Regions from separate parts of the Pseudomonas sp. PA-7-1E genome, predicted to be linked through region 3. Evidence: riboswitches for the same ligand, from Rfam matches in the RefSeq annotation. Region 3 holds a riboswitch; each other region holds the start of a gene.

Region 1 (3,204 bases), on a different contig from region 3:
CAGCGCAAACACTGGCGCGCCCACCAATGCGGTGACCACACCCACCGGAATCACCTGGCCCTTGATCAAGGTGCGCGACAGCACGTCCGCAGCGATCAAAAACAGCGCGCCCCCCAAGGCGCTGGCCGGCAGCAAGCGCGAATGCCCGGTGCCAAGCAACAGGCGCACCGCATGGGGAATCACCAAGCCGACAAACCCGATGGAGCCGACGATGGATACCATCACCGCCGTCACCAGCGCGGCGCAGGCCACCAGCACAAATTGCACGCGGCGCACCGGGATGCCGAGGGAGGCTGCCGAGTCGCTGCCGAAGGTGAACGCATCCAGTGCACGCCGGTGCCACAGGCACACCGCGAGCCCCACGACCGCCACCGGCACCGCCAACCACACCGACGGCCAGCGCACGCCGCTGAGGTTGCCCAGCAGCCAGAACATAATGCCGCGGGCTTGTTCGGAGCTGGCCGACTTGGTGATCAGGAAGGCCGTCAGAGCATTGAACAACTGTGAACCGGCGATGCCCGCGAGGATGATCTGCCCGGTACCGCTGGACGATCCGCTGGCCCGTGCGAGCAGCGTCACCAGCGCAAAGGCCGCCATCGCCCCCACAAACGCGCCCGCCGATAACGACACCAGGCCACCGCCCACGCCGATCAAGGCAACGAGCACCGCGCCGGTTGACGCGCCGGCGCTGATGCCCAGCAAGTACGGGTCGGCCAGCGGGTTACGCAGCAGCGATTGCAGGATCACGCCGCACGTTGCCAACCCTGCGCCGCAAGCTGCGGCCACCAATGCACGGGTGAGGCGGTAGTTCCATACCACGCCTTCGTCGATGGGGTCCAGTACGTAGCCGGCGCTCCAGAGTTTATTGGCGAGCACCTGCAGCACCACCTGTGGTTCGATGGCGGTTTCACCGATGGCGACGCCAGCGAGCAGGGCGAGCAGCAGCAACGCCAGGGCGAGTAGGGTGCGCATCATTGGCCCAGGTGGTAGCCGTCAATGGCGGCCGCCAGTTGTTCAAGGCCCTCGAAGGTGCGCAGGCTCGCCTGCAAGGCCAGAGCGTCGAGGATGATGATGCGGTTGTTCTTCACCGCGTCCATGTTGCGGGTCACGGGGTCGCTGCGCAGGAAGGCGAGTTTCTTTTCATGGTCGTCGGCCGGGTAGCGACGGCGATCCATGCGTGCGATCACCAGGAAGGTGGGATTGGCCTTGGCGATGGTTTCCCAGCCGACGGCAGGCCACTCCTCATCGGACTGCACCACGTTACGCAAGCCAAGGGTTTGCAGCATGAATTGCGGCACGCCTTTGTGGCCGGCTACGTAAGGGTCGCTGGCCATTTCGGCGCTGGAAAACCACACCAGTGCGCTGGCTTGCTGCAAGCCCTTGCCCTGGGCCGTGGCGACGGACTTGGCCAGGCGCGCCTTGAGTTCGTCGGTCAGTTGTTGGCCGCGATCCTGCACGTCGAAAATCTGCGCCAGTTGCTGGAGGCTCTGGTAGATCGTCTCGATGCGAAAGGGCTCCAATCGCGTGCCGTCGGCGCCGACCAGGTTGTCCTTGCCTTCGCAATCGGACGGCAACAGGTAGGTGGGGATTTTCAGTTCATGAAACTGCTCACGGGTACCGACCACGCCTTGGGGGCCCACCACCCATTCCAGCTCGGCGGCCACCAGTTGCGGGCGCTTGGCGAGTACGGCTTCGAAGCTGGGCTCGTTGTTGGCCAGGCGCTCGATGTGATCGTCCTGGGCCTTGTACTGCGCCGCCACGTTGTTGAACCACAGCGAAGTGCCGACCACCTTGTCGCCCACGCCCAGGGCATACAGCATCTCGGTGGCGGCCTGGCCGATGGTGACGCTGCGGGCGGGGGCGTGCTGGAGGGTCAGGGTGCTGCCGCAGTTTTGCAGGGTCAGCGGGTACTGAGTGGGCGCGGCTTGCGCCAGGGCACACATACCCAAGCCTGCGATCAGGGCGGTAACGCGTGGCAGCATGAGGCGATCTCCTTGTGAACCGTAGGTGCAGCAGGGGAGGTACGGCTCGGAAATACGCCCATGGAGGCTGCTGATGCGCAGGGCCAGGATGTCCTTCCCGGACACCCCGCCGGTTAGTGAGTTAGCTGGGCCGGCAGGTCTCCTGACTGATGCGTCGTCGCCATGCCCCGCCTTCCCGGACGTGGTCCAGTGGCATTCAAGGGCAGGCTCGGCATCTACAGTTGCGGGGGCAGTTTCGTTTCACGTCGCGTGCGGCGTTTCGAATTCCCTGTTAGTCCCATACGGGAACCGGCGGCGGTATGGTAAGCGATCACCCCCTGTAGGAGCGAGCTTGCTCGCGAAGGTCGTCAACGATAACGCGGGGAGCCTGATGCGCCGCGGCGTTCTCAGGTGCTTCGCGAGCAAGCTCGCTCCTACAAAAGAAGCGTCAGAGCCGAATATCCTGGGGGCCGCGGATCAGCGCTTCGATCCGGGTGCCTGTGGCGCGCTCTTCGTTGCTGAAGCCGTCGTAGTCGGCCAGGTTGGCGAAGCGGATACCGGTCAATTGTTCGATCGCAATCACACTGCGCTGGTAGGTTCGAAGCGGGCCGAATACCAGGTCGAGTTGGCCCAGTTCGCGGCTCTGGTCAATCATGTAGGCGCTGGCGGACGGCTTGCCATCGTCGCTGAGGTAGGCCACTACTTTCCAGAACGCCTTGGGGATTTTCACGCCACGGTACAGTCGGTCGTCATCGGCGAACACTGGCCCGGTAAACACCGTGGCCCGGGCTTTCCAGCGCTGGGTGTTGTCGAGAATGTAGTCTTCGAGCTCCAGCCAGGTCTTCTGGTTGAAGCCGCTCATCTGTGGCGAGCAGTTGGTGAAGTGAAAGGTGTCGAAGTTGGCGGTGTTGGCCTCATCGCCCCAGTTGGGGTCCTGGCGCCGCACCAGGTGGCCACGGTCCAGGCCATTGCCGGCATAAAGGTCTTCACCTACCTGCGCCTCCAGGGGCAGGCGACCATCGTAGGCCCAGGTGTCGTTGCTGCGCGTGATGTCCACATGCTTGGCGCCATCGATATTCACCCCCACGTACAGCGCCAGTCGTCGAGCGTGCGACATGGTGATGGAGAAATGCGTGTAGTCCAGGCGCTTGGGTTGCACATCGCCCGCCAGTGGCTGGTCAACCGTGGGCCATGGCACCACGAAGTCGCTGAGGAAGTCGTCGGCATAGCCAGCGCGGTTTTT
Region 2 (3,204 bases), on a different contig from region 3:
AATTGCGCCCAGCATCGAGGTATTGGCCGACAATGCCTGGTGGTGCAGTTCCGGATAGCCGCCGGGCAGATAGAGGCTGTCAGCTTGAGGCAATTGGCGATCATGGATCGGTGAAAAGAACTTCAACTCGGCGCCCATCGCCCGCAGCAAATCCAGGCTGGCGCCGTAGGTAAAGGCAAAGGCTTCGTCACGGGCCACGGCAATCCGCACACCGACCAGCAAGGGCTCGGCCTCGACCACTTGCGGCGCGGCAAAGGTTACCGGCGGCGGCAGGGCCACTTCGCAACTGCTGCCCAACGCCTGGGCGGCAGCATCCAAGCGTATATCAAGGTCATTCAGTTCGCTGGCTTGCACCAGGCCCAGGTGGCGGCTGGGCAGTTCGATGCCGGTCTCACGGGATAACGCGCCGTACCAACGCAAGCCCTCGGTGAGGCTGCCTTCAAGCAATTGCGCATGGCGCAGGGTGCCGACGCGATTGGCCAGCACGCCGGCGAACGGCAGGTCGGGCTGATAGCGCGCCAGCCCCAGGGCCAAAGCGCCGAACGTCTGGGCCATGGCGGTGCCATCGATCACGCCCAGCACCGGTACACCGAAGTGCCGCGCCAAGTCAGCGCTGGAAGGCGTGCCGTCGAACAGGCCCATCACGCCTTCGATGAGGATCAGGTCAGCCTCCCCCGCTGCCTCCCAGAGCAGGCGGCGGCTTTCCTGCTCGCCCACCATCCACATGTCCAACTGGTACACCGGCGCGCCACTGGCACGCTCGTGGATCATCGGGTCGAGAAAGTCCGGCCCGCATTTGAACACGCGCACCTTGCGTCCCAGGTTGCGGTGCAAACGGGCGAGCGCGGCGGTGACCGTGGTTTTGCCCTGGCCGGACGCCGGAGCGGCGATCAATACGGCCGGGCAATGACGGGGCTGATTCAAAGTTCGACGCCTTTCTGTGCCTTGATACCGGCCTGGAACGCGTGCTTGAGCATGCCCATTTCGGTGACGGTGTCGCCCATTTCGATCAGCTCAGGCTTGGCGCCACGGCCGGTGACCACCACATGCTGCATGGGCGGGCGGGCTTGCAGGTCGCTGAGTACCTGGTCCAGGTCAAGGTAACCGTGCTTGAGGGCGATGTTCAATTCGTCCAGCACCACCAAGCCGATAGAGGGGTCATTCAACATGGCCCGGGACACCGCCCAAGCCGCTTCGGCAGCGGCGATATCGCGCTGGCGATCCTGGGTTTCCCAGGTGAAGCCTTCGCCCATCACATGAAAGTGCACCTGCTCGGGGAAGCGGCGGAAAAACAATTCTTCGCCGGTGCTGTTACGCCCCTTGATGAACTGCACCACACCGCATTGCATGCCATGCCCCATGGCCCGGGCCAACATGCCGAACGCCGAACTGCTCTTGCCTTTGCCGTTGCCGGTCAGCACCAGCAGCAGGCCGCACTCATTGGGGGAATTGGCGATGCGCTCGTCAATCACGGCTTTTTTGCGCAGCATGCGCGCCAAGTGGCGTTCGTCGCGGTCGGGGGAATCAGTCATGGCAGCTCTCCGTTGGGGCTGGACAAAAACGGCGGGCAGGAAAAAGAAAAAACAGACAGCCAAGCATCGCCCACCGTGATGCTGTTGGATGATCCAGGCCGGTCTCCGGGCTCATGAGTGGCGCTTTTGATAGCAAGCAGCCGAGGGTGCGCCTTCCCATATCGCACGCGATACAGTGGCAAACAGCACCGTCTTGACTCATTTACCGTTGCGGGGGCAGCGCCGGAATCGCGGCGGCACTGTGTACAAGTGCGCTCACTCACCGGCTTCCCTGTTTCACTCTGTCGACGCACGCGCCACAGAGCACCTGGAACAAGCCGCGAAGGTTAGTGGGTTGGGGGTGGAGCGTCAATTAAAGCTGGCCTTGTACTTGAACCATCTGCCGTTCGTGCTTCTCTACCCCTACAGGTATCAAGGAGAAAACCATGCCTAAAACCCGACTCGCCCTACTGATCATGCTTGCAGGCAGCCTCGCCGCGTGCGGCGAAAGCTCGACCCTGCAGGTCGCCGATGGCACCGGTCCCTCGCCCAAGTTGCCGGAGCCGAACAAGACGCTGATCCCCACCGTCAATATCGCCCCGGCCATCGGCTGGCCCGAAGGCGCCAAGCCCATCGCCGCCGCCGGTACCCAAGTGGCCGCGTTCGCCGAAGGCCTGGATCATCCGCGCTGGCTCTACGTGCTGCCCAACGGCGACGTGCTGGTGGCCGAGACCAATGCACCGCCCAAGCCGGACGATGCCAAAGGCGTACGTGGCTGGGTGATGGAAAAGGTCATGGATCGCGCTGGCGCCGGGGTGCCGAGCCCGAACCGTATTACCTTGCTGCGCGATGCCGACCATGACGGTGTGGCAGAAACTCGCACGGTGTTCCTGGAGAACCTCCATTCGCCGTTTGGCATGACCTTGGTAGGCAACGACCTGTATGTGGCCGATTCGGATAAGTTGCTGCGCTTCCCCTATCAGCCGGGTGAAACCGCAATCACAGCCCCAGGCGCCAAGGTAGTGGACTTACCCGGTGGCCCCTTGAACCACCACTGGACCAAAAATGTGGTGGCCAGCCAGGACGGCAGCAAGCTGTACGTGAGCGTCGGCTCCAACAGCAACGTCGGCGAAAACGGCCTGGAAGCCGAACAGGGCCGCGCCGCCATTTGGGAAGTCGACCGCGCCAGCGGCCAACACCGCATTTTTGCCTCCGGCCTGCGCAACCCCAACGGCATGGCGTGGGAGCCACAGAGCGGCAAGCTGTGGACGGCGGTCAACGAACGCGATGAGATCGGCAGTGACCTGGTGCCGGATTACATCACCTCGGTCAAGGATGGCGGCTTCTACGGCTGGCCCTTCAGTTATTACGGCCAGCATGTGGATGTGCGTGTCACCCCGCAGAACCTGGACATGGTCGCCAAGGCCATCGCTCCCGACTATGCGGTAGGCCCTCATACTGCGTCGCTGGGGCTGACCTTCGCCGAGGGCAGCAAACTGCCCGCTCCCTTCAGTAATGGCGCATTTATCGGCCAGCATGGTTCCTGGAACCGCAAGCCGCACAGTGGCTACAAGGTGATTTTCGTTCCCTTCGAAGGGGGCCAGCCGAAAGGGCAACCGGTGGATGTGCTGACGGGGTTTCTTGATAGCGATGAGAAAGCCATGGGCCGGCCGGTCGGCGTGGTGATAGATCA
Region 3 (3,204 bases):
CCAGGTCTTCGGCGCTGATCAGGTCGGCTTTGTTGAGGATCACCAGGTCAGCGCTGGCCAGTTGGTCGGCGAACAGTTCGTGCAAGGGTGATTCGTGGTCCAGGTTAGGGTCGAGTTTGCGCTGGGCGTCGACCTGGTCCGGGAAGGCGGCAAAGGTACCGGCGGCCACGGCTGGGCTGTCGACTACGGTGATCACCGCGTCAACGGTACAGGCGCTGCGGATTTCCGGCCACTGGAAGGCTTGCACCAACGGCTTGGGCAGGGCCAGGCCCGAGGTTTCGATGAGGATATGGTCCAGGTCACCGCGACGGGCGACCAGTTCGCGCATCACCGGAAAGAACTCTTCCTGCACGGTGCAGCACAGGCAACCGTTGGCCAGCTCGTAGACGCGGCCATTGGACTCTTCTTCGGTGCAACCGATAGAACACTGCTTGAGGATTTCACCGTCGATGCCCAGCTCGCCGAACTCGTTGACGATCACCGCAATGCGACGGCCCTGGGCGTTGTCGAGCATATGGCGCAACAGCGTGGTTTTGCCCGAGCCAAGGAAGCCGGTAACGATGGTGACGGGGAGTTTGGCCAGTGTTTTCATCGGATGCCCTTTGGGGCGGGCATACGGGACGACAGGCCCTGCGGCAGCGCGCAGCAGCGGATTTCGTCACCGGATCACCCCGCCCGGTTGAATTGGAAAATCGGTTGCGAGGCAGGTCTCCTGGCTTGGGGTGTGCAGGTCTTGCGACCAACGCTGACTGCGCCTTCCCGCCCTATCGGCAGTGGCGTGGCAGTCAACTGAACCCTTCACAGTTGCGGGGGCAGCCGCGGCTTGAACCGCGTTCCCTTCTTAGCTTCGGCCTGGGCCGAAGAACCTCGAAGGTGCAAGGCTACAGTGGCTTGCAGCATTTGACTACCGTCCCGGCCCATGCTCTCCTACACGCCTTGTTTCGGGTGCCCTTCACAGGGTGAAACGGGAAACCGGTGCGTCATAGACCTATGACCAGTCCGGTGCTGCCCCCGCAACGGTAAGCGAGCGAAGCGTCACGGCCACTGTGCTTTTGCATGGGAAGGCGATGCTTTCAGGAGGACTCTTTCAAGAGCCGCCCCTCGCAAGCCCGGAGACCGGCCCGAAAAATTCAGATAACAAACCCGCGGTGGGCGGGCGCTGTTCAGAACCCTGCGTGCCTGGCGCGTGGGGTTTTCATGCGCTCGTTTCACCCTGACACCTGAAAGGGACGCGCCATGTCGATCATCAGCAGCACTTCGCACACCGCTACTAGCACCGCCACCCTCAGCCAACGCCTGACCGCCGCCATCGGTGCGTCGATACTCGGCGCGTGTTTGGTGTATTTCGCCGGGTTCTCGCATATCGAGGCGGTGCACAACGCCGCCCACGATACCCGCCACAGCGCCGCGTTCCCGTGCCATTGAGAGCTGCCGACATGATCAAGCGTATTGCGCAAACCGCAGGGTTCACTGGGCTTTTGGCTGCCTTGCTGCTGACCCTGCTGCAAAGTTTCTGGGTGGCACCGCTGATCCTGCAGGCGGAAAGCTTTGAAAAAGCCCCGCCAGCCGCTGAAGTGGTGCACGAGCACGCCGCTGGCGCTGCTGCCCACAGCCACGATGCCCAAGCCTGGGAGCCGGAAGATGGCTGGCAGCGTGTGTTGTCCACCACTGGAGGCAACCTGGTGGTGGCCGTAGGCTTTGCACTGATGCTCGCCGGCCTCTACACGCTGCGTGCGCCGACCCGCACCGCCCAAGGCCTGCTCTGGGGCCTGGCCGGCTACGCGACCTTTGTACTGGCACCCACCCTGGGCCTGCCACCGGAACTGCCGGGCACTGCGGCGGCTGACCTGACGCTACGCCAGACCTGGTGGATCGGCACCGCAGCCTCCACCGCCGCCGGCCTGGCGCTGATCGTGTTCGGCCGCAACTGGCTGTTGAAAGGCCTTGGGCTGGCGATCCTTGCCGTACCCCACGTCATCGGCGCGCCGCAACCTGAGGTACATTCGATGCTGGCCCCGGAGGCGCTCGAAGCGCAGTTCAAGATCGCCTCGCAATTGACCAACGTCGCCTTCTGGCTGGCCCTGGGCCTGATCAGCGCCTGGTTGTTCCGCCGCAACCGCGACGACCAATACTCGGCATGATCCTGGTTGTCGGTTTGGGCTGCCAGCGTGGCTGTGAGGTTCACAGCCTGCTGGCGTTGCTGGACGGAGCCCTGGCCGCGGCAGGCATTGATCGCTCACGCATAACTGCGCTGGCAAGCATTGATCGCAAGCGCGATGAACCTGGGCTGCTGGCGCTGGCCCAGCGGTTGAACCTGCCCTTGCAGTGCTTCAGCGCCGAGCAACTGGCGGGCTATGAGCATCGGCTAAGTCATCGCTCAACGCTGGCGTTTGCCCATACCGGCTGTTACGGGGTGGCCGAAAGCGCCGCCCTGGCCCTGGCCGAGCACCTGTCCAATGGCCCTGCGCGCCTGCTGATCACCCGCCAGAAAAGCGCACAGGCCACCATTGCATTGGCCTGCGCGGGCTAAAATCCCGATAATTGCCGCTTTTGAGCATGAGCCGTGTTCATGCTCACGCGTTTCTGAACAGGACTTCTCCATGACCGTCTACTTTATCGGCGCCGGCCCCGGCGACCCGGAATTGATCACCGTCAAGGGCCAGCGGCTGATCCGCAGTTGCCCGGTGATCATCTACGCCGGCTCGCTGGTGCCCGCCGCCGTACTGGAAGGTCATCAGGCGCTTCAGGTGGTCAACAGTGCCGAGCTGCACCTGGAACAGATCATGGAGTTGATCAAGACGGCCCATGCCAAAGGCCAGGATGTGGCGCGGGTGCACTCCGGCGATCCCAGCCTGTATGGGGCGATTGGTGAACAAATACGCCATTTGCGTGAGCTGGGCATCCCTTTCCAGATCATTCCAGGGGTCACGGCGGTCGCGGCGTGCGCGGCCTTGCTGGAGACCGAACTGACCCTGCCGGACATCGCCCAAAGCGTGATCCTGACCCGTTACGCCGATAAAACCAGCATGCCCCCCGGTGAAGACTTCGACAGCCTGGCGCGACATGGCACCACGATGGCGATTCATCTGGGGGTCAATCATCTGCAGAAGATCGTTGCTGAACTGTTGCCGCACTATGGCGCAGACTGCCCGATTGCCGTGGTACACCGTGCCACCTGGCCGGATCAGGATTGGGTGGTCGGTA

The links. A riboswitch is a leader RNA that binds a small molecule or an ion and turns the genes downstream of it on or off. The one in region 3 is predicted to bind cobalamin.
Region 1: another riboswitch for cobalamin. It lies ahead of GIW79_RS26705 (ABC transporter substrate-binding protein); the one in region 3 lies ahead of GIW79_RS17625 (CbtB domain-containing protein).
Region 2: another riboswitch for cobalamin. It lies ahead of cobO (cob(I)yrinic acid a,c-diamide adenosyltransferase); the one in region 3 lies ahead of GIW79_RS17625 (CbtB domain-containing protein).

The regions. Positions count from the first base shown of each region.
Region 1 is NZ_WKFA01000072.1:19,766-22,969, reverse strand. Features, by position in the region: gene GIW79_RS26710 (FecCD family ABC transporter permease) at 1-975, opposite strand, end outside; gene GIW79_RS26705 (ABC transporter substrate-binding protein) at 972-1,982, opposite strand; cobalamin riboswitch at 2,098-2,290, opposite strand; gene GIW79_RS26700 (DNA/RNA non-specific endonuclease) at 2,410-3,204, opposite strand, start outside.
Region 2 is NZ_WKFA01000096.1:901-4,104, forward strand. Features, by position in the region: gene GIW79_RS28860 (cobyrinate a,c-diamide synthase) at 1-924, opposite strand, end outside; gene cobO (cob(I)yrinic acid a,c-diamide adenosyltransferase) at 921-1,532, opposite strand; cobalamin riboswitch at 1,612-1,858, opposite strand; gene GIW79_RS28870 (PQQ-dependent sugar dehydrogenase) at 1,958-3,204, shown strand, end outside.
Region 3 is NZ_WKFA01000026.1:40,528-43,731, forward strand. Features, by position in the region: gene cobW (cobalamin biosynthesis protein CobW) at 1-592, opposite strand, end outside; cobalamin riboswitch at 686-885, opposite strand; cobalamin riboswitch at 927-1,139, shown strand; gene GIW79_RS17625 (CbtB domain-containing protein) at 1,237-1,425, shown strand; gene GIW79_RS17630 (CbtA family protein) at 1,437-2,141, shown strand; gene GIW79_RS17635 (cobalamin biosynthesis protein) at 2,138-2,530, shown strand; gene cobM (precorrin-4 C(11)-methyltransferase) at 2,601-3,204, shown strand, end outside.